Desulfomonile tiedjei DSM 6799: one gene and its partner. The protein of the gene in region 2 interacts with the protein of the main gene of each other region in a pairwise test. Links are inferred from orthologs where the notes say so. Each region holds a gene or a part of one and is shown on either strand. Other genes may lie near its edges.

Evidence for each region.
Region 1: the proteins of leuS (region 2) and ligA interact in binary tests that used the Escherichia coli proteins (3 or more experiments, as listed by UniProt). The link is inferred for Desulfomonile tiedjei DSM 6799 from one-to-one orthologs.

The regions. Positions count from the first base shown.
Region 1 is NC_018025.1:3,382,400-3,398,272, reverse strand. What follows is about bases 5,136-8,045. They hold ligA (NAD-dependent DNA ligase LigA), read left to right. Parts: upstream 5,136-5,527; coding sequence 5,528-7,564; downstream 7,565-8,045. Other genes in these bases: DESTI_RS14330 (ChaN family lipoprotein), read left to right, coding at 7,878-8,045; DESTI_RS14335 (acylphosphatase), read left to right, coding at 7,591-7,884. Also shown: DESTI_RS14390 (branched-chain amino acid ABC transporter permease), read left to right, coding at 1-109; DESTI_RS14385 (ABC transporter substrate-binding protein), read left to right, coding at 207-1,460; DESTI_RS14380 (ABC transporter ATP-binding protein), read left to right, coding at 1,517-2,353; DESTI_RS14375 (hypothetical protein), read left to right, coding at 2,382-2,987; DESTI_RS14365 (IS4 family transposase), read right to left, coding at 3,503-4,720; more of DESTI_RS14330, read left to right, coding at 8,046-8,888; DESTI_RS14325 (hypothetical protein), read left to right, coding at 8,923-9,738; DESTI_RS14320 (hypothetical protein), read left to right, coding at 9,800-10,363; DESTI_RS14315 (hypothetical protein), read left to right, coding at 10,730-11,389; DESTI_RS14310 (class I SAM-dependent methyltransferase), read right to left, coding at 11,585-12,430; DESTI_RS14305 (HD domain-containing protein), read left to right, coding at 12,593-13,192; DESTI_RS14300 (CHAT domain-containing protein), read left to right, coding at 13,161-15,113; rpsT (30S ribosomal protein S20), read right to left, coding at 15,175-15,429; murein biosynthesis integral membrane protein MurJ, read left to right, coding at 15,537-15,873. UniProt on the Escherichia coli protein: DNA ligase that catalyzes the formation of phosphodiester linkages between 5'-phosphoryl and 3'-hydroxyl groups in double-stranded DNA using NAD as a coenzyme and as the energy source for the reaction.
Region 2 is NC_018025.1:4,464,044-4,477,662, forward strand. What follows is about bases 8,245-11,376. They hold leuS (leucine--tRNA ligase), read left to right. Parts: upstream 8,245-8,637; coding sequence 8,638-11,115; downstream 11,116-11,376. Other genes in these bases: DESTI_RS19065 (hypothetical protein), read left to right, coding at 11,194-11,376. In the rest of the region: DESTI_RS19025 (hypothetical protein), read right to left, coding at 1-85; DESTI_RS19030 (M48 family metallopeptidase), read right to left, coding at 187-1,440; DESTI_RS19035 (cyclase family protein), read left to right, coding at 1,580-2,206; DESTI_RS19040 (hypothetical protein), read right to left, coding at 2,963-4,105; gmhB (D-glycero-beta-D-manno-heptose 1,7-bisphosphate 7-phosphatase), read left to right, coding at 4,372-4,986; DESTI_RS19050 (YkgJ family cysteine cluster protein), read left to right, coding at 5,026-5,796; DESTI_RS19055 (nucleotide sugar dehydrogenase), read right to left, coding at 6,206-7,834; more of DESTI_RS19065, read left to right, coding at 11,377-11,517; DESTI_RS19070 (hypothetical protein), read left to right, coding at 11,507-11,941; LPS assembly lipoprotein LptE, read left to right, coding at 11,957-12,565; DESTI_RS19080 (glycosyltransferase family protein), read left to right, coding at 12,728-13,619.

The DNA of each region.
Region 1 (15,873 bases), 1.1 Mb from region 2 along the record:
ACTCGCTATCATCTTTTTCCTCATATACGAACCCAACGGGCTCAGCTATCGATATTGGCAACTAAAAAATTATTTCAACCTTTGGCCGTTCTCATATACGGGGAAATAGTTTGAGACAGCAACCGGAAGGAGGTGACAGGCTTTTATCCTAGAGGCGGAAGTGGAACATGTTGGACGTGCAACCAAAAAGAGCGAGGAGTGACAAGATGAAACGAATCCTGTTTGTATGTTTCGGAATAATGCTGATTTTTTGCTCGAATGCCTTTTCTGCAGACGAGATCAAGGTGGGGTCCATAAACGACCTTACCGGCGCAACTTCAGACGTGGGAAAAGATGCCGCTCTTGGTATACGGGAAGCCTTTACGTACGTGAATGACAGCGGAGGCATTAACGGCAAAAAAGTTAAATTGATTCTGCAGGATTACGGGTACAGAATTCCGGAAGCCCACACGTTGTACAAGAGATTCAAAAGCCAAGACAAAGTCAACATGCTGCTTCAGTGGGGTACAGGAGACACGGAAGCTCTCTCTCCGACAGTCAATAAGGATCAAATGGTCACCATCTCGGACTCCCTATCCGGTCATTTGTGCGATCCGGCTAAGACCCCGTACAATTTCATTTACAGCACTGACTATTCCACTAATGCCAGAGCAGCCCTTACGGCGTGGTACGAGGAAGTCTGGAAAAAAAGCGACAAATGGAAAAAGGCCAGAGAAGCAGGACAGAAACCGAAACTGGCATGTTTCTACATGTTTGCCGCTCCTTACTCGAGTGCACCGATCAAGGCAATCAAAGATCAGGCCGCACTTCTGGGTATAGAAGTCGTGAAAGACCAAGACGTGTCATTGACGGCTTTGGATGCCAAAAGCCAGGTCTTGGGAGCAAAGGGTGAGGGAGCAAACGTCATTTGGCACGGCAATACCACCATGTCGGTAGCCACTGCTATCAAAGATGCATATGCTCTGCAATTGGAAGCAGATCATATCATGAATAACTGGGGCTTCGACAAAAACCTCGTCAGAATGACCGGTCCTGCCGGTGAAGGCGTGATCGGTTGTGCAGCCTGCGCTTTCCTCGGCGATGACGTTCCTTACATGGACAAGGTGATCGAATACACCAAGAAAGTGAATCCCGACGTTCCCCTCGAAAAAAGAGACATCAGAACCGTCCAGGCATGGGTGAAAGTTTCTCTTGCATGCGCGGGTCTACAGCGAGCCGACAAAGCGGGCAAGCTCAGCGGCCCTAGCATCAAGGGAGCCCTGGAATCGCTGAAGGATTGGTATCCTTTCGACAAAGAAAACGCTCTCGGTCGTCCGCCCACCACGATCACGAGCACCGACCACAGGCCCAGCCCTGTTTCTTTGCTCTACACCATTAAGGACGGAAAAATAACGTTTTTCACGAAGATCAACATGAAGGAAAAATTTCCTGACAAATGGCAGAGCTGGCTCGGATGGTAGATTGATGAATGGCTGGGGCGGCATTCTGCCACCCGCAGAAAAGCCGTATCACTCATATGGGCGTCAGGAGAAAAGGGAGAAGGTTTGTGTCCGAGAATAATGAAATCCTGAAGATCAACAATATTGAAGTCAGGTACCACGAGGTCATACTCGTCCTGAAAGGCGTTTCCATAAAGATTCCGGAAGGTGGAATTGTGGCACTCCTGGGGGCGAATGGCGCTGGTAAGAGCACAACCCTGAAGGCAATTTCCGGACTGCTCAACCATGAAGATGGTGAGGTGACAGACGGCAGCATCGAGTTTATGGGTGAGCGCATCCATAAATTGCCGGCTGAGGAGATCTCCAGGCGCGGGATCTTCCAGATTATCGAGGGAAGACGCGTATTCGAGCACCTCACAGTCGAAGAAAACCTCATGGTCGGAGGCCACCTGAGACCCTCAGGACTAAAAGAGCGGCTGGACATGGTGTACCACTATTTTCCGAGACTGAAAGAACGACGGAACATAATGGCCGGATTCGTCAGTGGCGGTGAACAGCAGATGTGCGTCATTGGAAGAGCGATGATGGCTCAGCCGAAACTGATGCTGCTTGACGAACCTTCCATGGGGCTTGCTCCTCTTCTCATTAAAGAGATCTTCGAGATTATTCAGAGACTTAACCGGGAAGAAAAGATTCCTATTCTTCTTGTGGAACAGAACGTCAAACTCGCTTTGACAGTAGCTCCTCATGCTTATGTGATGGAAAACGGCCGCATCGTAATGGATGACACTTCCGAGAAGCTCAAAGAAAACCCCGATATTCGGGATTTCTACCTCGGCCTTACGGATGTTGGCGGAAGAAAGAGCTTCAGAGAGGTCAAGCACTACAAACGACGAAAACGCTGGTTAGCCTAAGACTCCCCGCTCAGGGGTAGGAGGGAAAATGATTAAGTGTTTGACAGTTTTCGGTTTGTTCGTGGCTCTCTTCGGTTTTGCCGTTTTGCCTGCCACTGCTTTTGAAAATCCTAAAATTACGCTCGATCGCGTTGAAGTGGCAAGCATTCAGCCATTTTTTGCAAAACCTCGGGTCGGTTACAAGGATGAGAAAGACACAGGAAAGGACCTCCCGGTTGGTTCCATACTGAATATGGCTTACATCTTCAACATCAAGAATCCGAACAAAGAGCCCGTCATGCTCGATGAAATGACCTTCACCGTATCATTTGACGGATTCGACGTGAATACGGCTTTTGCATATGAGGATTCTTGGATTCCTGCCGGCAAGACTAATCAACTCAAAGTCGTGGTGACGAACGAGGCGCTTCCGACTATAAGCAGTCTCATGGTGGGAGCCGGAAACGTATCGAGAATCCAGGAAATGAAGACCTCCGCCGGAGCACTCGCCAAGAAATGGTGGGAAACCGTCGGGGACTTTGATTTCCCCATTACTGTCTCGGGTGGAACAGCACTCTTCAAAGATGCAAAAGATAAAGAACATCAGGTAACTTTTTCCGGGAAATGGGAAAATCCGGAAAAACCAAAGAAGTAGTCCGAAGAAACCGCAGTAACGGTGTTCTCGGGAGTCCCTTCCGCTCCAGAAGAGTACCGGTAAGGAAGGCGATCAAGAACGTTCCCGGTTTCGTGTAGGTTTGGAAAAGAGGCGGCTCATATGGGCCGTCTTTTTTTATCAGCTTTTTGCTGCACAGCAGTTGACAGCAATTTGCATTCAAAATCCCTCCATTTCTCCCTCTAATAAAGAAGGGGTAAAGGGGGTAGAGGGCATAGGCGCTAACTTAGGCTCCATTTGGCCGTTTGTTCCAGAGGAACAGAAGATAATTTGCCGGCGATTCATCGCCGGCAAATGGGTCAAATTAAGGATTTTTGAGTTCCAGAGGAACGGCTGATCCGCAAATGGGACAATCTATAGCGGTTATCGAAAGTCTTGATGGAATCCAATGCCTGCTATGGGAAGAATCAGTAGCGCCGGCGTCCCTGCCGGCGAGAACTTATTGATTTGTTCGGTGAATTGTTCGCCGGCACGGAGGCCGGCGCAATGCTGTTGACTTAAGCTGCGGGGACATTTTTGTACCTGCGGTAAAGCCATTTGTTTTTGCTTTGCTTGTTCACCCTTGGTTGGGGTGGTCGCTGACTGTTTGGTCGATAGTATTTGACACGATAGATTTCTTTGAGAATATCCTGAAAGATTTCGATGGCTCTTTCAGGATCGTCTGCGGCGAGCACGGCGGCTTCAGACGCGAGCGTCATGACCGCATTCTTGAACTGAGGTTCTCCGAGCTCTCCACCGAGTAACTGGGTGGAAATGGCCATGAGAGTTCTTGAGATCACAGCCATGATCGCAGCTGCAAAGAGTTCTTGCAGGACGCTGTTGCAGGTTTTGCCATGAAATTTTTCGATTTCGAGCCCAATCTTTTCATCCCGGAAATAGCTCTCGATTTCCCATCGCCTGAAATAGAGGTCAGTGATCTCCTGTCTCGGAAACTCCACCTTGTCGTAAAGATTCGTCAGGAGAACCGAGAGGGTTCCGTCAGGATTGGACAGTCTGATGACTCTCACTCTGATGGGCTTGGCGGCCTTTCGTTGTTCAGCCGTCACCTGGCTGAGATAGTTCGATGTCGGAGGAATCACGATTTCGGCTTCGCTCTTCCCGCTCCGAATGAATTCCTTTACTGTGGCGAAGGTGGACGTTGCGGGGCAACGTATCACGAAATAGCCTTTGAACTTGTCCAAAAGGTAGCTGAGAAATTCATATCCTGGGTAACCTCGATCCAGGAGCAAGACACTTCCCTCAGGCACGAGGGGCAGGAGATGTTTGGCTTGGTCCCGCTCCGAAGAATTCACCGGGACCACAGTTCTTGCGATGGGCAGACGTCTGAAGACGTCATAGAGCGTGCATACAAGACACTGAGGATAATGTCCTTTGCCCGCTTGCCCAAGTCCGCTCTCAGGATCAAACTCGGCCCTGAGCTCATCGGCGGCTGGAAGCGTATAGTCGGAGCCATCTATCGCATGAGTGGACATACCATGCCACTCGTCCTTCGGGCTCTTAGGCCAACACTCATAAGCCAGACCAACCGCATCATCGAGTATTTGCCGAAAGATCCTCCAATCCACCTTTTTGCGCGCCTTGGTGAGCGCGCTTCGATGGATCGCCTCGGCGTCAGGCCAAAGGCCAAGAATTCTGGCATGTCGAAAGAATTCACCGGATTTCATGTCCACTCCTTTACCCTTTCCACTGGCGGCAATGGACAAGATGAAGGTGATAAGCTTTCCAAAGGCGAGTTTTCTGTTTCGAGTAAAGTCCTGAGGCGAGCGTTTCTTGGAAGGGTCGATTTGTCCGGGAATAATGTGAAGAAATTTTTCAGCGTACGCGCTAAGTTGGCATGGTTCTTCAAAGCATAATGCGTGCCATAATAAAATCCTTTCAGCAGCTTGTTTTGAAAGAATTTATCGCGCGTAACTACCCGCATGTCAACACAATTCCTTCTGAATTCTCGGAGGTTAAACGTGAAAAATCAAGAACCCTTTCCTTAATTCAACAGCATTGGGAGGCCGGCGCTACCAATTGCTGGGAACTGCTCTTGACAATCCGTGATTACTTTCGAGAATCGGTATAATCAGTCAATCGTCCCTCTGGGACGAGGACGTTTGTTTGATGGGCTTTCCCGGCGATGAATCGCCGGGCTATTTTCTTTTCGTCCCGTCGGGACGAAGGAGACTGGACAGCAAAGTTACCGCATATGGGGGTAGAGGGGATTTTCGTCCAACTTTGAAAGCAGATTGGCATGACATAATTTCTGACCTTTTGAACATATCGTTCTCTAAAAAACCGTAGAGCCCGGCGTCCCAGCGGTCCCGAACTGGTTATTTTTATTTGAAAGAGGTGCCGGCACGGAGGCACGGCACCCACCAATTGCGGAGAAGTGCTTTTCGCAATAGCTCAATATCTTGTAATCTTGCCGTATCTTTTCAGGAACGGACTTGCGAAAAAAGCCCTGTTCCTGCATCATTGAGCTGCCAAAGCCGTCGGCTTGAAAGACGGCAAAATGTTCCGGGAGTATTCTTCTTGTCATGTCCGGCCAAAACGCGATCCCATCACAAGACATCATTGACGAAGTAGAAGCATTGAGAAAAACCATTCGAGATCACGATTTCAATTACTATGTACTGGATTCCCCGGAAATTACGGACGCGGAATACGATAAGCTGTTTCGTCGCCTTCAGGACCTGGAAACTCAATATCCTGAGCTGATTACTCCCGATTCACCTACCCAGCGGGTGGGGGGCAAGCCTTTAGAAAAATTCGGTCAAGTCAGGCATGCAATTCCCATGGTATCGCTGTCTAATATTTTTGATGAATCGGAATTGCTGGAATTCGATGTGCGGACAAAACGAAGTCTGGGTACCGGAAATGAACTTTCGTACGTGGTGGAACCCAAGTTGGACGGCGTTGCGGTGGAATTAATATACGAGAATGGATTCTTGTCTACAGCGGCTACGCGGGGGGACGGCTTCACGGGGGAAGATGTCACGGCGAACGTGCGTACCATAAAGTGGATTCCTCTGAAACTGCAGACGCGAGCTTCCGACGCACTGCTCGAGGTCAGAGGCGAAATCCTCATGAACAGAGCCGATTTTGACCGTCTGAATGAAAAGCGGGAAAAACGCGGATTCGCCACCTTCGCCAATCCGCGAAACGCCGCTGCAGGTTCCATTCGACAACTGGATCCGCGTATCACCGCTTCGAGAAACTTGCGCTTCATTGCCCATGGTGTGGGAAGAATCGAAGGATCGATTCCGGAAACCCAGTATGGAATTCTGGAAAAACTTCAATCCCTCGGCTTGCCGGTGAACATGGGATTGACTCGGCTTTGTGAAAACATCCAGCAGGTTTTGGAGCATTATCGCTACTTAAGAGAGAACAGAGACACTCTGCCGTACGAAATCGACGGTGCGGTGCTTAAGATAAACTCACTCGACGAGCAAGCAATCTTGGGTATGACAGCCCGATCTCCGCGGTGGGCGGTTGCCTTCAAATTTCAGCCGCTCCGCACCAGCACACAGATACTTCGTATCGAAGTTGGGGTCGGCCGTACAGGCACACTCACACCAGTAGCAATCATGGAACCGGTGAGTGTGGGGGGGGTAACCGTTTCAAGGGCTTCTCTGCACAATCAGGACGAAGTGGATCGTAAGGACGTGCGTGAAGGAGACATGGTGGTCATCCAGCGCGCGGGAGATGTCATCCCCGAAGTTGTTGAAGTGCTGAAAGATCTGAGGCCTGCCGACAGCCGACCCTATACTATTCCCGACAATTGCCCTGTGTGCGGGTCTTCTGCAGTCCGTTTGCCGGGACAAGCAGCAAAGAGATGTGTCAATGCCACGTGTCCGGCCCGCCTGAAGGAAACGATCCGGCATTTTGCCTCGAGAAACGCCATGGACATTGAAGGGCTGGGAGTCAAATTGATCGAACAGCTCGTGGATCTCGGACACGTAAAGAATCCGGCCGATCTGTATTATCTCTCGAAAGAGACTATCAAGAGCCTGGAGCGCATGGCTGACAAATCGGCCTCCAATATCGTAGCGTCCATAGAGCGTTCAAAGACTGTCACATCGGACCGTTTCCTCTACAGCCTGGGACTTCCTCTGGTTGGAGAGCATGTGGCAAAAATTCTTATGACCGCCTTTCCGGATGTGGCAACTCTCTCGGAACAAGACACCACTGCTTTGCAGCAGATTCACGGAATAGGACCGGAAGTTGCTCAGAGTGTGGTTTCATATCTTCGCGAACCACATAATCGGGACATGATCCATCGGCTCTTGTCAGCGGGGGTAAATCCGGAACCGTTGGCCAGGCCGTCTGACAAAATACAAACAGTACTCACCGGCAAAACCGTCGTGTTTACCGGCACGTTGTCGCTGCCTCGTTCTGAAGCGAAAAAGCTTGTCGAAACTGCCGGTGGAACGGTGAGTGGATCGGTGAGTCGAAAAACAGACTATGTTGTCGCCGGCGACGAAGCCGGTTCAAAATTGGACAAAGCTCGTGGACTTGGAGTCACTGTTCTCTCGGAAGACGAGTTCCGTTCCCTCGTGGAAGCAGCGTCGTAATACCGGTCTCGTTCAGGAGCCTGCACATGGTGATACGTCGGAGAGTCGTAATTTCCGGACTGGTGCAAGGAGTGGCATTTCGCTGGTATACAAGATCCAAAGCACGAGAACTGGGACTGCTCGGATGGGTCAGAAATCTGGCGAACGGGCGAGTCGAGGCGACATTCGAGGGCGAAGAGCAGAACGTCTATAAGATGATCGAATGGTGCAGAAGAGGTCCTTCTCACAGCCGGGTGGAGGACTTGAAGATCTATGAGGAATCCCCTACAGGAGAATTCAGTGATTTCGAGATCAGGCACACTGGAGGAACCTTGTGGTAAAGCAGGCTTGCAAAATTTGTCCTTTGGTATTTTTTCTGGGTGTCATTGTGTCAATGTCAGTCTCTCTGGCCGGTGCCGAACAGAACGATAGCATCATTATTGATATGTTGGCAGGTGAACCTGTTCCGCAGGAAATGATGCTCGACGACCTCGCGTCCGTTCGGATCGTTTATCTCGGTGAATACCACACTATAAAACGCCATCACAAACTGCAGTTGGATACTCTGACAGGAATTGCAGACCGAAAACCAAATATCGCCCTCGGGATGGAGATGTTTTCCGCGGATCAGCAAGAGATCCTTGATTGGTGGCAATCCGGTACTGAAGATGTTGCAGCGCTCATTCGGAAACTCGGCCGAAAACACTGGACCAACCTGCAAGATTACGCAGCAGTGCTGTATTTTGCTCGGAATGCGAAGATTCCCATAATCGGACTCAATGCACCCGATGATTTTGTCAGAAAAGTAGCCCGTGAGGGATTGTCCGGACTGACTGACGAACAGAGACGCATTCTCCCAAAGGGTTTCGATAAGATCGACCCCGCGTACGACAAATTGATGCGCATCAGACTCAAAGTACATCGAGCATTTCATGAAAAGAGCCTGGACAATGTGGTCCTCGCACAGGCAATCAGAGACGCGATCATGGCTCAGCGAGTGATCTCGTTTTTCGAATCCGAACGCGGAAAAGATGCCGGAATGGTTGTGATAGCCGGAAGCGGTCACATCAACTACGGTTTTGGGATACCTGAAAGAGTCCAGGAACATCTGCGATATAATGAACGCATTGTATTGGCTTCTGAAAGCGGTGAACTCAAGCTTTCCGAAGAGGAAAAGAAACAGGCTATGCCCGTTGAGATCACCCATGAAGATCTCAAATTCATTCAACGGCCCATAGCGGATTATCTGCATATAATTCCGCTGAGAACAGAGACGCCCGAACCCGAAGCAGAAGAAACATCACAGGAAGCATTTCTTCTGCAAAATACAAAAACTCTGCAATGAAGTATTGTTGGAATACGTGCTGAGAGACTTGCTTATGGATTCGTCGCATTACGATCTCATATTCCGTGACATGATCGTCACACTCTCTAGAATATCGGATGCGCGTCAGCGAAGTTTTTCCTTGGCCGATCGATTGCGGCGGTTTGAAGACGATCTTATCGTCTATTGTTTGCGGACCATAAGAGAACGAAGTCTCATGGGCGAACCCGATTGTCAGCTCCTGTACAATAGCCTCATGGTTTCCGGAACCTTTTCCGAAGTCTTCGACCAGGTCAGGCTTTCTGCGATTGTAGAGTCGCTTCAAAGCAGTCAGGAATATGAGCTTGTGGCGATTCTCATGGATGTTCCACCCGAAGGTCAGGATGAGAGCCCGTTTCAGCCCTATCTCGATGTCCGGTTGCGCGAAGTTCCCCTGGGCATGCGGAAATCGCTCGCCAGAAAACCGGATTTCAAGCTGATCAAGCGAATTGCACGGGACCAGGACCACAGAGTGATAAGGCATTTGCTCGATAACCCGCGACTCACGGAAATGGATGTCGTGCAAATCGGATCCACTCGCCCGACATCGCCCAAGGTCATCGAGACAATCTATAATCATCCTCGTTGGATAAATCGCTATTCCATAAAAAAAGTCATTGTGATGAATCCCTCTTCACCTCTTGCCATGAGCATGAGATTACTTACGTACATGAATCTGCAGGATCTGCAGGAGATCGTTGAGTCCCCCAATCTCCCTTCCGTGCTGGTTCGGGAGGCAATACGGATTCTCGGGAAAAAGAACGCGAACCTGTGCGAATATCGGTTGGACCCAAGACCCACCGAGACCGAAGAAATCTTGGAGTATGATTGAATTCTGCCGAATTTAGAGGCAAGGGGAACCCGAATGGTTGTACTGAAGTGGAGATGTTGAAATGGTCAAAGAACTGCTGACCACGTCGATTATCGTCATTATTTATCTTTGTATATTTATTCTGCTTTTCTCTCCATCTCTCTATGCCGGCTGGCTCTATGTCATGAGTCGGTACACGAAGGTGAAGCAGCGTGGAGTGCTCAGGGTCGCAATCACGACTCTGGCATTGAACCTTATCGTTGCACTGTTTCTCTTCCATCTGACTTTCAATTATTTCCTGACCTACAAAACGGCTGAAAAAGACGCGGAAGCTGTTCAGGCTGTCCAGAATGCCATAACCACGCAAGAAAATTTCTATTCGAGCTACGGGAGATACTACTCGGTCGGGCCGGTGAGAGGTCCCTATCAAGACGATCATGGACTCACTGTGGAGAAGGACGTCATTCTGCAGGTGGAACCTCACTGGGACGCAGTCAGTGCCAAAGAAACCTACGACGCCTATGCACTCCATGTCCTCGGAAAAGACCTGGTAATGAAAACCGATCAAGGAAAAGTGGAAAAAGCACCGGCGGATTCACAACAGTCCGCAGCGATACGTTCGAAATTGTTAAATAGTGTGAAATAGAGCGTTATAGTCAGTGCCAAAAATTCTGTCGTTTATCCCCGCCTGTGAATTGCAGGATATTGGTAGGGGCCGGCGTCCCTGCCGGTCCATTCTATGGATATCATTGATTATATTGAATATGTGCCGGCACGGAGGCCGGCACCCACCAATACTCCTATCCTCAATCGGACGTTAATTTTGGCAATTACTATAATCGAATTAAATCGGAACTCCCCTTATACGATTATGAATTTTATGTTTTTGCCTTGACCGTTGATTGTCTTGAGGATAAAGTCCCATGGCAAACTCCAGGATATTATCTGAAATTATTGTCAGACCGGCATGTTAGAGGCATGTCCTGTGATGTCGAATTCGGAGGCAAGCGCAATGGCTCTCAAGAGATTTGTTTATGTAATAGAATCACCTTCCAGCATGGATTTGTTGGAAAACCATCTTGAAGGAGAGGCCTTAGTCAAAGCACTGGATTTAGCTGCGATTCCGAGATATTACAGCCTGGTTACAGACAGGGCTACTTTCAGAAGAGCTCTTTTGGAACGGATGACCGCTGCTTTACAATACTATGAGAAAGCAGAAGCAATTCCGATACTCCATCTGAGTATGCATGGCGATGATTCCGGAATAGGACTCACGTGTGGCGAGCGATTATCGTGGGAAGAGCTTCGTCAAGAGCTTTCTCTCTTAATTGAAGGTCTTAATAGTGGGTTGCTGATTTGTATGTCAACATGTTTCGGAAGCTCGGGGTGCAGAATGGCTTGGCACACCAGCGAGCCCTTCGGATTTCTCGTCGGAAATGAAGATTCGGTTGATTGGGCGGATGCCGCAGTTGCATACATTACTTTCTATCACTTGCTTTTTAAGGGATACCCTATCCAGGAATGCGTATCAGCTATGAATCGGGCATCCAGAAATATGAGATTCAGGCTCGATAGTGGCAAAGAATCCAAAGAACGATGGCTTCTTTGGCAGAATTTTAAGCTCAGCTTAGAGCGTAGAGAAGACTTCTATGCTGGATGGAGTAGATTTTGAAAGTAACTATTATCAAAAGCGATTTCTTGAACACGGTATCCACCGGCCTCCGTGCCGATGGATAAGACGCAAACAAATCAATCAAATTGGCCCGGCAGAGACGCCGGGCACTAGTGATATTTTGTATTGGTTTGGACCACTTTAGGACTTTCGTGAATCGCATAACACGAGTCTGCAACAAAGTTCCTAGATTTATTATTTAATTGCGGTTACGAGCATTTGGTGTCCGGAGAGAGTGAAACGAATTGCTTCATCGATCAGTTTTCGGAACGGACGGAGAATTGTCGATGGAGGTGGGAGTTCCCGTTCGGGGAAATAGAGTTTACGCCTCAGATTGAAAGATTTTGTACGGATCGTAATATTCGAAAAGCCGATTTCACCGAGCAGCCGAGTAATAGTTGCAGGTTCGAACAGCACGATGTGGTCCGCTCCATTGAGGTACACCCATTCGGGTCCGTTCACTTTCCTGGACAGAGAAGCGAAATTCGTGGTGGCCAGTTTGAGAAATCCGCCTGTTCTGAGGACTTTATGAACGTTCGTTATTGCCTTACGCGGCGATTTCAAATGCTCGATTACATCCCACATCCTTACTGCATCGAAGTAATCGGCAGGCGCCTCGAATTCCTCAGCCGGCTGTGCGATTATTTCAGTCACGCGTTTGGTGCGAAGCTGTCGGATTGCGTCCTGGTTGACTTCAACCGCCCATGTTTCCCAGCCTGACCTGGCAGCCCGATCCAGGAACCAGCCTCGACCGGCCCCCAGTTCAAGAATACGGTTGAGCAGGCGATAGGGTTCGAACCGGTCCAGTTCGGCATCCAGACGCCGGACTTGGGCAGGGGTAAGCTCATGTTCACCCATGCTGCCGGTACCGGACACTTGCTGAAAGGTGAGATGTTCTTTCAGCCTGGGATTCACGAATACCAGGCCGCATACGTTGCACCGTACGTGACGGAAGCCTTCCTTTTCGAAGAGCAACTCGTGATTCCCGGAATTGCATATATCGCAGAATACGGATTCTCTGGCGTAATCGGTTTCCATCATAGCTCCGCTAATTGGATAAACCGCGATTATAGTTCACTCGGCCAACTCTGCAAGACTTCGCTTTCCTCGGCTGCGGAACTCTACCGAACGGAACGATCCTCTTGATACCGAGCGGAATTCATGATACTCAAGCCGGGATCGAAGAGTAAGTGAGGTTTGACATTGGATCTAAAATCAATTGCTGATTTCCTGTTTGAAGTCGGCATGCTCAAGCGAACGCCTCGATCGGGCTTCCAATTCCTGGGAACCGGAAAAGAAACCGTTGCGGAACACAGTCTGCGAACGGCCGTGATAGGATATGTTCTTTCGCAAATGTCCGGAAATATATCCACGGAAAGAGTAGTGCTCATGTGCCTGTTTCACGATCTCGTAGAGGCTCGAACAGGAGATCTGAATTACGTTAATAAACTGTACGTAAAAGCAGATGAAAGGGCTGCGGTCAGAGATATGACGGCAAATCTGCCCTTTGGGGAAGAAATACGGGTTTTGACGGAAGAATTCGATTCGTGCTCCTCGACAGAGGCCCAAATAGCGAACGATGCCGACCAGCTTGAGATAATACTGCAATTGAAGGAACTAGGGGATCTGGGAAACAGGTATGCGGCAGATTGGATAACCACTGCCATAAAAAGGCTCCGCACCGATGACGGGAAAAGACTTGCACGCAGCATACTGAACACGAATTTTGCCGCATGGTGGTTCAAGGAAAAAGGAGACGAATGGTGGGTCCATGCAGGTAGAGAAGACAAAAGCGAGAAATAGTTTTGACTCGGTCGTTCGGTTCACTCTCATGGGGTTATGCTGTTTGGCTTTACTTCTGAGTGCTTCAACTGTGACCTCTCTGGCCGAAGACGAAGCTGGCCAAACAGAAGACAGCGTATCCCAGTCCGAACCGACTCCGGATGGTCAATCCGATTCTTCCCGCAAATATCAATGGCTGTTCCGTCAGAAGACTCCGGAACTTCCTGCCGCGGAGCCGGAAACTTCTACCCTGTTGGAGCCTCTAGATCGCGAAATAAAGCTCGCCAGGAAGTTGTACCTTTCCGGTGAGACAGAGAATGCGATCCTGAAATATCGAAATGCAGTGGACCAGTTCGAGTCAATCCTGGAAGATATCCCGCCGGGACACGGATTGCTCGCTGAAATGGAGCAGCGGTTCGTGATATTTGACGAGTTGGCCACCAAAGTGCTCGGTCCGGTTCATGTAGACCCGAAGGAAGAATTGTCCGGCGGCATCTTTCATGTCCTGGAACGCAGAAGGACCTGTCGACGAAATCTCACTTTAAAGAAAGCCGGGCCTATTCGTTATTTCGACGCTGCAAACAGTCTGTTGACTGACGAGGCTGATATTCTCAGGAAAATCATTCAGTTGAAAGCAGAAGGTCCCTCGCATGCGAACCGCCAGGCGGAAGCCGCTCTCAGGACCGCTCTTGCAGATACTCGCAAAAAGCTGCTCAAGGGTACGCCTCATTATTCGGCATTACGAACCGGCAATCACGTCTCCCTCGCCGAGCTCTGTAAAGATATTCTCCGAAAACACGAGATGATTCTCGATTTCAGCTTGTTTTCGGATCGTATCGTTGTGGGAGTAATCACGACGGATCGCGCAATCTACTATCAGGTTGCTGCAAACAGAGCGGAAATAGACAAAGGGGTCTTCCATCTTCAGGAGAAGCTGAAAGAGTTCAATCTCGGCTCCCGTGCCACTTTTATGGGACATGCCTGGAAAGAAGCGGGCCGCAGAATTTACAGAAACCTGCTAGGGCGAATACCTCGTCTGCCTTCTGATAAAACCACGGTCTTCGTGATTCCCGATCGGTCCCTCTGGTATTTGCCGTTCTCGGTCATGCTGGATTCAGAAGACAGGCCGTTTGGCAGCGACCGTTTGATTTCGCTTCTGGCGTCCGCAGATGTGCTGAAACTCACGAGAACTTCTCCCGGTGCACAGCCAGCCGGATTCAATGGAGAACTTCTCCTGTTCGAGTCCATTCCCTGGATAGCTGAAGAAGAAGTGAAAGAACCTGTCGGAGCTTCGGGGAGGAAGAAGCCTGCTGTTCAGAAAATGTCGGAAGAGCAAAGGATCGAGCACCTTGTTCTCAGTAACCCGGTGTACCCGAAAGCATCGGAAATCGTAATTCTGATCCAGAGGATGTTCGCCAAATTCGATGTGTGGGTAGGACCCACGGCAACAATGGACAGATTCCGCGAATACAAGGACCGGGGGGATGATGTTGCCATTCTTGCAGTGCCTGCGGCAATGACCGACGGCGTTGTGCCGGACCGTCAACCCTGTTTCTTCTTTTCTCCTGACAGTAAAGGCCGGAGGCAATTCGCTGCCAAGGAACTCTTCAATCTTCCCCTCGGCTCAAGGCTGCTCATTGTGCCCGTGTCCTGGTTCGATGTTCCTGATAAAGAATCCGCGTTGGGAGAGGGGCCTCTCCTGTTTGCCACGGCAATCCATTATGCGGGGATACGCATGGGGATGATCAACTACTCGGATCCAAACTGGGGTTCAGACGAGCCGTTTCTGTCCTCAATCCTTAAGAATGCGGCCCAGAAGGTTCCAGTGACTCAAGTCTTCGGGAGTTATACGCGGGAAATACCGGCAGGACTGGACGCTTCCTTCAGCGGAAAACCTCCAGCCTGGACGGGTTGGATTCTCATGGGAGATCCAGGTTTGTGAAATTCAAGGCAGGCGCAAGGAGCGGAATTTTGAACAGCGGGACTCACGGTCCCGTCACCGATCAGACGGCCAATTTGCTACTGAGCCTTGCCACTGTACGAGAAGCGGTATTCTTGTGAAAAATGCCTTTTGTTACACCCTTATGAAGCAGGGAGGTCGCTTCGCTCAAGAGGCCGGCGGCCTGACCGTCCTTTTCTTCAATGGAACGGAGATACTTTTTGATGGCAGTCTTCACTTTGGATCTGTACGACATGTTTCTTACGCGCCGTTTCTCACTCTGACGCATTCTCTTCAGTGCTGAAGCATGATTAGCCATTCGAAGCTCCTACTGGGCGATTCTTTTTCTCTTCTATGGGAAAATGTCTCCTCCGCGGTCCGGAAGTTCCACGGTCGACGAACAATCCGTTAACGGAAACACTTTTTATGGCAGAAAACCCTATTTCAAGTCAAGCCTTTTCCTCAACGCCGAAAAAACCTGCAGTTTCGGAACAGAAATTGGTAGCTCGCGCCGCCGGGGTGGTGGGCTTCTGGACAACTCTGAGCCGTGTTCTCGGTTTCGTCAGGGACATGGTGATCGCATTATTTCTTGGGGCCGGGCCGGGCGCGGATGCTTTTTTCGTGGCGTTTCGGATTCCCAATCTGTTGAGGAGATTATTTGCCGAAGGCGCTTTATCTGCGGCTTTCATCCCTACGTACGTCGACACTCTCCAGCAGCTCGGGAAAACTGAGGCTGCTCGGCTCGCGCGTATTGCCTTCACGT
Region 2 (13,619 bases):
TAACGATTTCCTGATCCTGAGAAATCGCAACAGGGGAGGTCATGAGCACGATTGCCATTGCGCCTATAAGAAGCCATCGGAACATTTCGTATTACCTCTGATTCGAAATCACGGGGAGAAACATACCACATTCTCGGTTTTGCCATAGGATTAAATGTTTTTGTTTTTTCACATCTCCATTCGATCTCAGATTCTCGCGGATTCAAGGTATTCGACTCGTTCGCGAAGTGGAGGATGAGAATAATAGAACCACACATAAAAAGGATGAGGATTCAGGTTCGAAAGATTATGGCCTGCCAGTTTTTTGAGCGCGGTCGCAAGAGGTCCTGAGTTCATCAGGAGTCGCAATGCAAAGACATCTGCACTTCGTTCGAATTTCCTGGAAATGGCTGCGCCTATAGGCCGGAGAAAATAGCCGGCTTTCTTCCAGAAAATTGCCACTATGACGAGCGCCACGTAATTGCTGACCGGATCGAGATGAAACGTCTCGTACATTAAAGGCCAGTTCAGGATACGATATGTTGCATAAAAGACGACGAGTGTGGTTGCGAGGCTCAGCAGGTATGATTTGAGCACGTGGTTCATTTTGAAATGCCCGAGCTCGTGAGCAAGCACCCCCAGGATCTCGTCCTGCGTATGGGTGTCGATGAGTGTGTCGAAGAGCACTACCCTCTTGGTTTTTCCCACACCGGTAAAATATGCATTGGAATGCGTGCTCCGTTTCCCTGCATCCATCCGAAAGATACCTTCTGTCCTCATCCCTGTTTCTCGAACCAGTGACTCAATTTTTTCTGCCAATTCGGTATTGGAAAGAGGTTCAAACTTGTTGAATAACGGTGCAATCAGAACAGGGTACAGAACAATAAGAAAGAACTGAACCACGGCAACAATCACAAATCCCAGGAGCCACCAATAATCAGGCGAAAAAAGTATGCTCCACAAGAGCGGCCCTATGGTAATTACGGCAAATACAGCGGAAATCCCGACCGCTTTTACGTTATCCAAGAACCATGTTTTTATATCCGTTCGGTTGAACCCGTATTTTTCCTCAAGAACGAATGTGGCGTAGTAATCGAAAGGGAGATCGAGTACGAAAGAAATGGCTCCGAGCATCAGGAAGAAGCACAGTCCTGCAACAACATAGGAGTAAGAGACAAAAAGACCTCCAAGCCAGGGGAATAATCCGAAAAGGATCGCCGCAAGCAACAGAGAATCACCCGTCAATTTCTTCACAATGTACAGATTGCTGGTATCCAGACTGTACTGATTCATCCGCAAGAGCTTATCCCTGTCGACAAACCCTTTCATGCTCTCAGGTACATCAGAGCCTTTCTGCACAAGGTGCCTGCGATTGAGCATCTCCATACCGATTGCGAATGCAAGCTGCAGAAGATAGATAGCGCCGAACACGATTGAAATGGAATTCCACTCAACTACCATAGATTGCTCCAATAAAGACTTCGTTTTTCATAAAATATTCTGACAACCGGCTGGATGTACTTCCACATGAGATCTATAGTATTAGCAATCCTGTTGATTTTTCCTGCCGTTTCGATGCTTTCGGATTCGGGAGAAAAACATGCCGCTCTATGATGCAACATTGGCCCTGCACGAAAAAATGGCCATTTTCCCCGGCGACCCTCCTTTCAAGATGACTCCCCTTTTTCAGACAACCATGGGAGATAAATTTAATCTATCCACCATTACCATGGGAACACATACGGGTACTCATGTCGATCCGCCGGCGCATTACCTGAATTGGGGGTATACAGTCGACGAAATTCCTCTAGAGACACTCATCGGTCCGGGGAAAATCCTGGATTTGACGGGCCACCCCGAGCTGAATCGAGATGTCCTGCATTCATGTGACCTGAAGGGCGTTGCCCGGGTTTTCTTCAAAACCGACAACAGCCGGAAACTTCTGGAGCCCGATTTTCATGAGAATTACGTGTCGCTTACGAAGGATGGAGCCTCTTATCTATCCGAGTCAGGCATCAGAATGGTTGGAACGGATTATTTTTCTATAGAAACGTACCACAGCTCGGCAGCAGAGGTTCATCACATATTGTTGCAGGCAGGAATTCTTGTTGTGGAGAGTCTCAATCTGGGGCACATACCTGCAGGCCCGTGCACGATCTACTGTCTTCCACTGAAGATTTTAGGGGCGGACGGAGCACCTGCTCGAGTACTCATAGAAATGGACTGACAAGCGATCGATTTGGGCCGCTTAATTGCGGCGCTTCGCGACTCTCACAAACCCAATAGTCACGCGAGGGAGTAGAGATCATCGTTTCTCGTGATCGCGGTACTGTGAGTTCTTAAATCCCCCCTACGCCCCTTTACTAAAGGGAACAGTGTCGCTTTTTTGCCCCCCTTTAAAAGGGGGAGCGGGGGCATAGGCGTTAAAATAAGAATCCGACTCAGGATGTGATGATCAAAGCGAACTGCATCGTTTTTGCCAGAGTGTCTGAATGACTGTCATTGCGAGCAAAGCGAAGCAATCGCCTGAAATTAAGCGCCTGATCCCAGGCGATTGCCACGTCGCTGCGCTCCTCGCAATGACAAGGATCAGGTTAGTTGCTGAATGGTGGATTCCTCGCTGTTCGCGGGCGTTTTCCATCAACATGGGTCGGCAGAGACGCCGACCCCTACCAAAGCGCTCGAGATGGGAATGTCCTTATTTTAACGCCTATGGGGGCGGGGGGATTTTCCCCGCGAATAACTGAATGCATACCCTTGTTTGAATATTTTCCTTGTGATGGCACAACGAGTATAAGGCCCGACCGGGTGTCGGGCCTTTTTGATGGGCATCGCCGTGCTTCAGGGTTCCCGAATTTCGAGGTACCGCCGGTAGAGTGGACATTCAACCTTCGGAAGGAACGCGCCCCGTTGCAAGTTCGGGAACCCGATTGACGACGCCCTTCCTCAATTGCGGTTGAGATGTTTCCAACAGGACCGGACCTTAGAAAATGATTCCTACAGCAGCCATAGCTCCTTCGAGGCTTATCTTATTTACGTTGCACGGCTGATCGATTTCCAACACTACCCAGCGCCAACCTGCCTCAATGTAGCCGTATCGTCCATAGTTCATCGGCACGGATATTCTTCCTGCCGCATATCCGTCCCAACCGAGGTAGCCTTCAAGAAAATCGATGGACCACTTGCAGTGAACAGAGGCTACACTCGTCCCGAGATATCTGACGAATCGCTCAAAGCTCATGCCTGCGGTGGCGAGATGCGCGGCCTGATTTCGTGTCCTTGTCTGGATCGTGTCACTTACCGTAAGCTTGTCATCAACCAGAGTATAGCCGGCAAACAAGCTTGATATTGCATGGGGTTGCTTGAACCAGTCATACACGAGGGCTGCTCGGTAAATGTTGCGGTCCCAAATGGTAAGCGTGGAAACGAATGCCGGATATAGAGTATTTCCGAAGTAAAACATTGATGATGGAATGAAGTTGTCCCGATAGCGGATCGGCATGAAGGAAACCCGAATGCCCCAATTGGGCTTCACCTGACACTGAGCCTCGTACTCGGACAGGTACTCGTACTTCCGCAGTCCAAGATTCTTGGTCAAACTCAATTGAGGGGCTTCGCCGCCGATTGCATTACTGCCCCATACGATCGTAGAGGAGTTGAGATTTGAATACCAGATTTTGGCATTCAACTGGAACTTGCTGCACCCCATTCTCGGGAGAAAAGGAGGTGGAGCACACGGTCCGTATCCAAATCCCTGGAGACCGAAAAGATTGGAAAGTCCTCCGCCCTGGGGAAAAGGCCCGCATGCAGACCCCGGACCCGGATTGCCCGGTGGGCAGACGGCACCCTGGGACGGATTTCCCGGATAGGCTACAGGGGGAGCGGAGTAATAACTCCTCCTGGCAGTGTACCCCGAAGAAACCGCCGATTGTTGCGTACGCACCGGTGCCTTGGAACGATACTGTGGATTTACCCGCGGTTCTGCGGACAAAGCATCGCCCTGGATCACAGTCGAGCCCGAAATATCGCTGTAGGCCCAGCTAACCGTGACGGTGGCTGCAGTTATTAGTGTTAGCGACAGAACACATAGACAAACCAATAGCTTCAAGGGCTTTACTATCACCATACCATCCCTCCTTGACTGAATGTCCTGGGATGGTGTCATTATTCAACCGCGAAATTATGTCAAGTGAATTCTGAGAAAAAGTTATACTTTTTTCAGAATAATTCTCTAAAGCCCTGTCTTTTCTAAGACCGAAAATCCGCTAAACGCTAGTCATATCCTTGAAAAAACGATCAATGTCCCGGTTTTTCGAATTAAAAAGCGCGATGCTGATAAGTAACTTGAAGGAGCCTCTGATTTCACCATCAGGGGGGGCGTGCTTGACCTCGATGCGTCGAAAACGTATCATTGCTGCCGATCTGAAGTCTCAGGCTCCGGGCACCCTCAACAAGAATATGCCGCGTAAAGCTATTTTCCTCGACCGGGACGGTGTTATTAACCACAAGTTACCGGAAGATCATTACGTTTCTTCTATAGAACAATTCGTTTTCCTGGACGGGGTCGCGGAAGCGCTTCGTCTCTTGCGCGATATGGGGTTCGTTCTCGTAGTGATCACGAATCAGCGGGGAATCGCTCGAAATTTGATGACTGAATCGGATCTCGAAAAAGTGCACAATCATATGCGTTCAGTATTGGCTCGAAACGGCGTGGTTCTTGATGCTGTGTATCATTGTCCCCATGAAAAGGACGAACTCTGCAATTGTCGAAAACCTCAACCTGGCATGATCCTGCAGGCTCAACGGGATCTTGGCATCGACCTGAATTTGTCTTACCTGGTGGGGGATTCTCCTTCAGATATGGAAGCGGGAAGCAGAGCCGGAGTTCGCTCGGTGCGGATAACCGATGGGCAGGATGATACTGCTCATGCAGTGTTCAAGGATTTATTGGATTTTGCCCGTGATCTGGCAAACCGTCAAAATACCGTCCAGGATGTGACCGTTTGACCCCTTGCCAATAGGAAGAAAGCGTCAGGAGATAAATATATGAGTAATGTTCAGGGCTGGCCTCCTCTGGACGCGAATGCCCGCTTGTCTGTAGAAAGCGAGTTTTGCTTTGGGTGCGGACCGCACGTTCCCTGTTTTACCGAGTGCTGCGGAAAACTGGAACTGCTGCTTACTCCTTATGATGTACTGCGGTTGAAGAATCGGCTGCAGCTCACATCAGAGGAGTTCCTGGACCGGTACACCGTCATGCGGTGGCGCACTGCTCACGGATTTCCCGAAGTCCTCATGGAAATGGACTGTGCTTCGGGGAAACGATGTCCTTTTGTTACCCCCACGGGCTGTTCCGTGTACGAAGACAGGCCTGGAGCGTGCAGGATTTATCCGCTCGGGCGGGCTTCCACATCTCATGTTATGGATGGATCTCACAGGGAATTCTATTTTACCGTACGCGAGGATCATTGCAGAGGCTTTGAAGAAAAGAAATCATGGAAAGTCTCCGAGTGGCTGAGCGACCAGGGGATGGAAGATTATAACCGAATCAACGATCTCCTCATGGAATTGTACGTAATGCGGAATCGCGGCAAATCCGTTGAATTCAGCCCCCAGCATCTCCAGATGTTCGTCATGTCCTGTTACAATTTGGAGAAATTTCGGCAATTCGTATTCAAGAGTCGATTTCTGGATAAATTCGAGCTTGATCCTGAGATGGTGGCCGAGATCGAAGCAGACGATACCAAATTGCTCGAATTTGCGTTTCTCTGGCTGAAATTCGCTTTGTTTCGGGAACCGGTTCTGAAGCCGAAGTCATAACCTTGCTGTATATGCGAGAGAACCAGATAGCGTAGGACGGTGGTGAGCAAAGTGAACCGCTCATTGTGGTCGAAGAACGTCCGAATGGGTGTTATTGCGAGCGAAGCGAAGCAATCCCCTGAAGGTGCAGGCATAAGTCAGAAGATTGCCGCGTCGCTTCGCTCCTCGCAATGACAATCGTTAGATTTGTTGCTGAATGGTAGGTTCTAACGCTGTTCGTGAACGTTTCCGGCAAATGCGGGTCGGCAGAGACGCCGACCCCTACCAGGAAAGTTGGAAGTAGTCTGACCTTATTTCTTGACGCCTATGCTTTGGCCCCCGTTCATAAAAGGGGGAATATTCCACCAAGTTAATGCCTGTGGGGGGTGCCACTGACCTGGGAACAGGTCAGTGTTCGCATTCCTAAGGATTAGCGTTTGTATTGTTTCTTCAGTCTATTGATATGGCCGCGTCCCAATCCTTTCACTTCGCAACCCAGTTGAAAGTATTCCTTTATTTTTTCGTCATCGAGAATTCCGAAACAATCGATCACTGCCAGCGGTCCACCTGCTGCTTTCACCACATCTGCGGGAGGGAGATTCAGGAATTGCTTGTGGCGTACCGCAAAAATCACGACATCCGCATCCGCGAGCGCTGTATCAAGATCTGGTTCCATGCGCATTTCGGACAATTTCTTCTGGCTTCTGAAAAAACGCCCCCGACTCTTTCCCGGCGTCGGGTACGTTTCCTGGGCCTCGAATTCCCACCAGTGATCCACATATGGATCGTAAACACAGATTTCAGCACCCATTTCCACGAGCCGCCGGATTATCACTTCGGAACCGCTGTATCGCGTGTCTCCCACATCCTCTCGATACGATGCACCGAGGATAGTCACTTTTGAGGCAGCGATGTACTTGCCCATATTTCGCAGCGCGTCTCTGGCCAGTTCCGGGACGTGAAGAGCGCGCGTATCGTTGATGTTGATCGCTGCAGGAGTAATCTTGAACAGATCGTCCTCGAATCCGAGGAGATGTTTGTACGCCCACACAGCCAATCCGCCATCTTTGGGGAGGCAATAGCCGCCGATTCCCGGGCCGGGGAAGATGATATTGGAATGGGTAGGCCTCACTTTAATTGCCTGAATCACTTTTACAAGATCCACTCCATTGCGCTCGGCAAACAGGCTCCATTCATTGAGAAACGCAAGAATGCTGGCGCGAAAGCTGTTCTCGACTATTTTGGCGGTCTCAGATTCAATGGGGCGTTCGAGAACCGTGAGAGGAAAATTCTTTGTGTCCAGGACTTCAGTGAGGAATTTGATAACCCGTTCCCGCGATTCCGAATTCACTCCGCTGCATACTCTCCAGAAATTTCTTATGGAAGAAACGTAATCCTTGCCGGGCATGACCCGTTCATAGCTGTGCGCGAGGAGAGGTTCCGAGGTTATTCCCCTCTTCTTGAATGCTTTTTTCACTAATGGATATGCCACCTGTTCGGTCGTACCCGGAGGAACGGTGGTTTCTATGAGCACCAGGGCATTCGAGGGAATCAGTTCTCCCGTGATCTCAAGAGCCTTTTCCAGATCTTCCATCTGAACGTACCCGGTGCTCACATTATTCAAGGATTCTTTGATGTAATCGCATTGCACGTCTACAACTACGACATCAGCGAGCGTCAAAGCCTGGTACGTATACGAAGCAGTAAGCGATTCTTTTTCGACAACACAGCGATGAATGATTTTCTCGACTTCAGGGTCTTCAGCCTTCATGGGAGCAATTCCTCTCTGGATCAGAGGAATTTTCCAGTAACTCCGGGTGCTGGGTCGTTGCATTCCGATGACGAATTTGCCCGGTTTTCCCGAATCATCCGTAGAGTCCGCAATAACTGCAGCCATCACAGCTCCGACGAACCCCATGCCCAACACCACGACAATTTCTTGCCCCATCTGCCTGTGCCGGTCAGCTAGGTCCTGGAGTCGTCTGAATTCTTTTTGGTAATCTTCATCTGTGGGAAGAGGGAATTTCTCTCCCTCGGGACTCACGGAAAAAGTCTGCATAGTGTTCTTCCTCAGGGGGAGGCCGGACGCGCCTCACATCGAGTCGAGTTTCATCCCGGGCTTCGGGATTCAACCCGACACCTTAAATCCCAAAGGCCGCGTCCGTCAACAGGAAAGGCGCTCTCTCCGTAAAGCTTCAGTTACATGCGGAATGCGATGAATGCCCCGAAGGGGCAGCCCAATGATAGTCGTGGGTGTCAGAGACTGTCTCAAAATTCTCGAATACGCAACACATCGTGCCACTATTATCCATCGGAGTAGGGGCAGACCAATGCGTCTGCCCACATTTGGGCGGACTCGCAGGTCCGCCCCTACAATCAGGCCGGGAAGACAATGAGGAATTCGTGTTACGATCCGGGTTAAATTTCGATTTTTGAGACAGTTTCGTCAACCCACGGAAACGATGTATCGAGATCTCGTTATTGCCGACCCTGGAAGGGTCTCCCCAATTATACTCCTGGAATTGTTGCGTTCTTGGGCGACCCCGCTAGGGTCGTTTGCCAGGGATTGAGGCATCCTGTTCCACGGGCTGCACCCGTGGCTACTGTTGGTCCGCCCCCTCCGGGGCTTGAGTCCTTTCTTCTCGCCGATCACTGAATGGATACCTCTCTCCTCTAGCGGCAAGTCGAGAAGAATACTTTCGACAATGCATATATGAACCATGATCCTCATTCCACCGTGTTCAGGGAATAAGGATGCATTGAAGCAACCCGATGTGTGTGCTATGAAAGGTGTTTTGAGCATTCAGACATGTTCGTCCGATCCGAAAATGAACTGAATGCTATCGGAACAATGGAGGAACCATGGAACGTAAATACAACCCAGAGGCAATCGAGAAAAAATGGCAGAATTTCTGGGATAAAGAAAAACTCTTTAAAGTGGAGCTCAATTCCTCCAAGGAAAAATACTACCTGCTTGAAATGTTTCCCTATCCTTCGGGACGCATCCATATGGGGCACGTAAGAAATTATTCCATCGGCGATGTTGTGGCACGTTTCAAGATGATGCAAGGGTTGAACGTCCTCCACCCCATGGGCTGGGACGCATTCGGTATGCCCGCGGAAAATGCAGCCATAAAGCACGGGTCTCATCCTGCAAAATGGACTATGCAAAACATCGACGAAATGCGCAGGCAACTGAAACGCATGGGCTTTTCATACGATTGGGACAGGGAAATAGCCACCTGCCACCCTGAATATTATCGATGGGAACAATGGCTGTTCGCGAGGATGATGGACAGAGGTCTGGTGTACAGAAAGAAATCCATCGTCAATTATTGTGAGCCCTGCCAGACGGTCCTTGCCAACGAGCAAGTGGAAGATGGGGCATGCTGGCGCTGCGGCACGCCAGTCGTTCATAAAGATCAGGAAGGCTGGTTCTTCAAGATCACCGATTATGCGGCAGAGCTCCTTGAATGGTGTGACAAGCTCCCAGGCTGGCCGGAAAAAGTTCTCATTATGCAGCGGAACTGGATCGGTCGGAGTGAAGGAGCCAAAATTCTGTTTGGAATCGAGAATTCCGATGAATCCATAGAAGTATTTACCACAAGGCCGGACACGCTGTACGGCGCCACTTTCATGAGCCTTGCTCCGGAACATCCGCTTGCATTGAGGCTGTCGAAGGGGACTCCTCAGGAAACCAAGGTGCGGGATTTCGTTCAGAAAGTTCTGCAGCAGGAATGGGAAAATCGCGTGGGCGATCAGGCCGAAAAAGAAGGCGTATTCACCGGAGCTTACTGCATTAACCCGGTTACCGGCTGGAGGATGCCTATCTACGTTGCCAATTTCGTCCTCTACGAATACGGCACGGGCGCTGTCATGGCGGTTCCGGCACACGATCAAAGGGATTTCGAATTCGCAAAAAAATACGGCCTGAGAATAGTAGTGGTCATTCAGCCTGAAGGCCAACCCCTCAATGCAGAGACCATGACGGAAGCGTACGTGGACCCTGGAGTTCTGGTCAATTCCAACGGCTTTGATGGCACGGAAAATGAGTCTGCAAAGAAAGCGATTTGCGATAAGCTGGCTTCCGAGAATAAGGGCGGCGCAACAATCAACTACAGGATTCGAGACTGGGGAATTTCCAGGCAAAGATACTGGGGCGCTCCCATTCCGATTATCCACTGTCCGAAATGTGGAGCAGTCCCCGTTCCTGATGCAGATTTGCCCGTTGTGCTGCCGGTTGATATAGAGTTTCCCACGAACGGTCGTTCTCCCCTCCCCGACCTGGACTGGTGGGTGAATGTGCCCTGCCCCAAGTGCGGTGAACCTGCACGACGTGAAACCGACACCATGGACACGTTTGTGGAATCTTCATGGTACTTCGACCGGTATGCCTGTCCGAGGTACGACAAGGGAATTATCGACCCGGAAACAAACGAGTACTGGTTGCCTGTAGATCAGTACATCGGGGGGATCGAACACGCGATACTCCATCTGCTGTACTCACGGTTCTTCACCAAAGTCCTGAGGGATCTCGGCATCAAAAAGTGGGACGAACCTTTCACGAACCTGCTCACCCAGGGCATGGTCATTAAAGACGGTGCGAAGATGTCCAAATCCAAGGGCAATGTGGTGGACCCCGAAGAGCTCATCGATAGGTACGGCGCGGATACGGTCAGGCTGTTCTGCCTGTTTGCCGCTCCGCCGGAGAGGGACCTCGAGTGGACGTCAGAAGGAGTCGAAGGTTCGTACCGGTTCATCGGACGTGTGTGGAATCTCGTCGCACAACTGGGGAACTACAGAATTCCGAAAACTGCCGCGGAAGACACGGATCGCTCCAGGCAGATCAGACGATTGACCCACAAAACCATCAAGAAGGTCACTGACGACATCCAGAATCGTTTTCATTTCAACACTGCGGTTGCTGCGGTAATGGAAATGGCAAACGAGATCGGGAAAACGATGCAGGAAGAAGCCCAGCCGGCTCCAGCCATTGCCTTGGCTTTACATGAGGCCGTGCGCAGTATGATTATTCTCTTGTCGCCTTTCATCCCCCATGTGTGTGAGGAGCTGTGGGAAGCTCTCGGAGAAAAGCCCGGAATGGTCCGCATTCCCTGGCCGAGTTACGATCCCGCTTTGCTGGAGCAGAACCAGGTGGTTCTGGTGGTCCAGGTGAATGGGAAGAAACGGGGAGAAATCGTGGTCTCAGTGGATGCGTCAGAGGAGGAGATCCGTACCACGGCTTTGGAGCAGGAGAATGTGGGAAAATTCCTTGAAGGCAAGTCCATTCGCAAGACTGTTCTGGTGCCGGGACGCATTCTCAATCTGGTGGTGGGATGATTGCCGACATTTGAGATTTCTCGCAAAAATTTGGATTTCCTTCAGTCAGTTCGGGAATAATTTGCATGGAGGCGAAATATGAAGAAAGCTGTGTGGCTTACGTTCGACCTCAGTGTGACCGGCGATTATGAAGGCATGTACACATGGCTGGCCAATCATGAGGCCATCGAGTGCGGAGATAATGTTGGATTCATCCAGTACGATTCGTCAGGGGACCTAATTAACGAGCTCAAGAATGACATCCGTGAAAATGTTGATATAACCAAGAAAACTCGCGTGTATGTCATATATCGCGATGACGATCAAAAAGTGAAAGGCAGTTTTCTTTTCGGGAAACGGCAGCAGGCTCCCTGGACCGGTTATGGTTCTGTTCCGGAAGGGGAGGCCGTGGATGAGTTATAGAATCGGTCGAACGGCTCTTGTAGACACCGGATTTTGGATATCCCTTCTGGATAAACGTGATCCGCACTATACCGAGGCGCAACCGAAAGCCGAAAGACTCTTTCGTTTCCACTGCATTTTTCCGTGGCCCATCTTGTACGAGACCTTGCGAACGCGTTACGTGCGACGACCACTGGCTGTGCGAAAGTTCGAGTCTTTTTTGAAACGTCCCGGAGCGACACTCCTCGATGACACAAAGTACAGAGACGAGGCTCTGACCGTGACTCTGGAAGACGAGTTGCGCGGTGGTCGAGGTCTTAGCTTGGTGGACAACGTCTTGCGCATGATTATCGAGGATCCCGCCGTCAGGGTGGACTGCATTTTCACTTTCAACACGGGTGATTTTGTCGACGTTTGCACGAAGCATCGAGTAGAAATGATTTAGGTGGGACGCTTTTTTGTGTGTGGATCAAACATTGTCCCGTCCGGAGCCGTGCCCTTATTCACTGAAAGTCAGCACATAATGCTTCCAGCCCGTCCGCTGTCCCCATATCGCAGATTAGCAGCATTAATCGTGCTGGGCGGGACTATGCTCGTAATGGCTTCCTGCGGGTACCGCTTCAGTGGAGCTCTGGAAGAATCAAAGTTTCCTTCTGACGTGAAGACCTGTGTGGTCGAGAGCGCAAAAAACCAGACGACGGTGACGGGAATTGAGACTGAACTCACCAACGATCTTCGGAATGAGTTCGCTCTCGGAACCCGACTCACTCTTGTGAGGGATGGGGGTGACGCAATCTTCAAAACCGTTATTCATTCGTATGAAGATACTCCTTCCATGTACCGGGCCGACGGAAAAGAACTTACCCGGTCCGGCGTGTTGCGGGTACTTTGCGTTCTCGAGCGATCGGATTCAAAAAAGGTCCTGTGGAAAAAGGACATCTTCGCATCCAGCACGTATGATGTCACCGATACTATTGCCGGTACTCTTTCCAATCGACGTCGAGCGATATCCCGGATAATCAAGGATCTCGTACCCAGAATTCATCGATCGATGTACGATAATTTTTGAATCCCACACAGCAGCAAGGTGTCTCGTTTCAATGAGCGTTGTTTAGTGTCGAGTTTTTTTGTCGAAGGGAAAACAAGAGTCTTCAAAATTAGGATTGCTTTCCCTGTGATTCTGGCCTAGGAATTCTGGTGTCTCCAAAGAATTTGCGGGTGGAAATATAGATTGCCGAGTCGCAGTACAGGATTACTGCTATTTTCACTTTGTGCAGCGTTGATGGTTTACGTCATGGGCCATTGGACTGCCATCATCGACCCGTACGTGATCAATGACGATGTGAGGCAGCAGCTCTATTGGATGCAGAAATGGTCGGATGAGGGAATGTTCAAAGATGACATCCTGACCGACTATGCCCGATATTACGTCCCCTGGGGTGTGAAGGCCGTCTACAGGTTCGGCGCTCTGTTCATGAACCCTGTCCAGTTCTCCAAGGTAGTGACCGGCATCCTCTTTGTTATCACTGCGGGTTTCATCTTTGGATTGGGGCAGCAATTCAAGAACGACTTGACCGGAGTGGTTGCTGTCTGTTTTTACTTCTTTTTCACGGGCTTTCTCCGCAAGATCTCCGGTGGCTTGTCGCAAAGCTTCGGATTTCCGCTGTTAACAGCGTATCTGTTCTTCCTGGCCAGAGGGAATCTTTTTCTTTCGGCTCTGGTAATTATGGTGGCTTCTGTTCTCAACCCGTACATCTTTCTCCTCTGTCTGACCACCCACATCCTGTATATCGTCGTTCAGTACGGCCCGGCACTCCTTGAGAAGCAGCATGCCTCGCTCCCCCCGGAAGATACTTCCGGAATCAAACCTATTCAACTACAACCATTGAGAAAATTACTCCTCATGCATATGCCGATACTCATCGGAATAGGCATGATGGCTCTTAGATACATTTTCCTGAAGCCCGAAGGTATAGGCGATCTGGTCTCATGGGCTCAAATGCTGAATCACGTTGAATATACCGCAGCCGGACGTTACCCGATAATTCCGGTACGTCCGATTCTCTATGAAATCGGCATGCCCTGGTTCCATTTGTTCCCTTTTGCCGAATGTGGACCCGTTG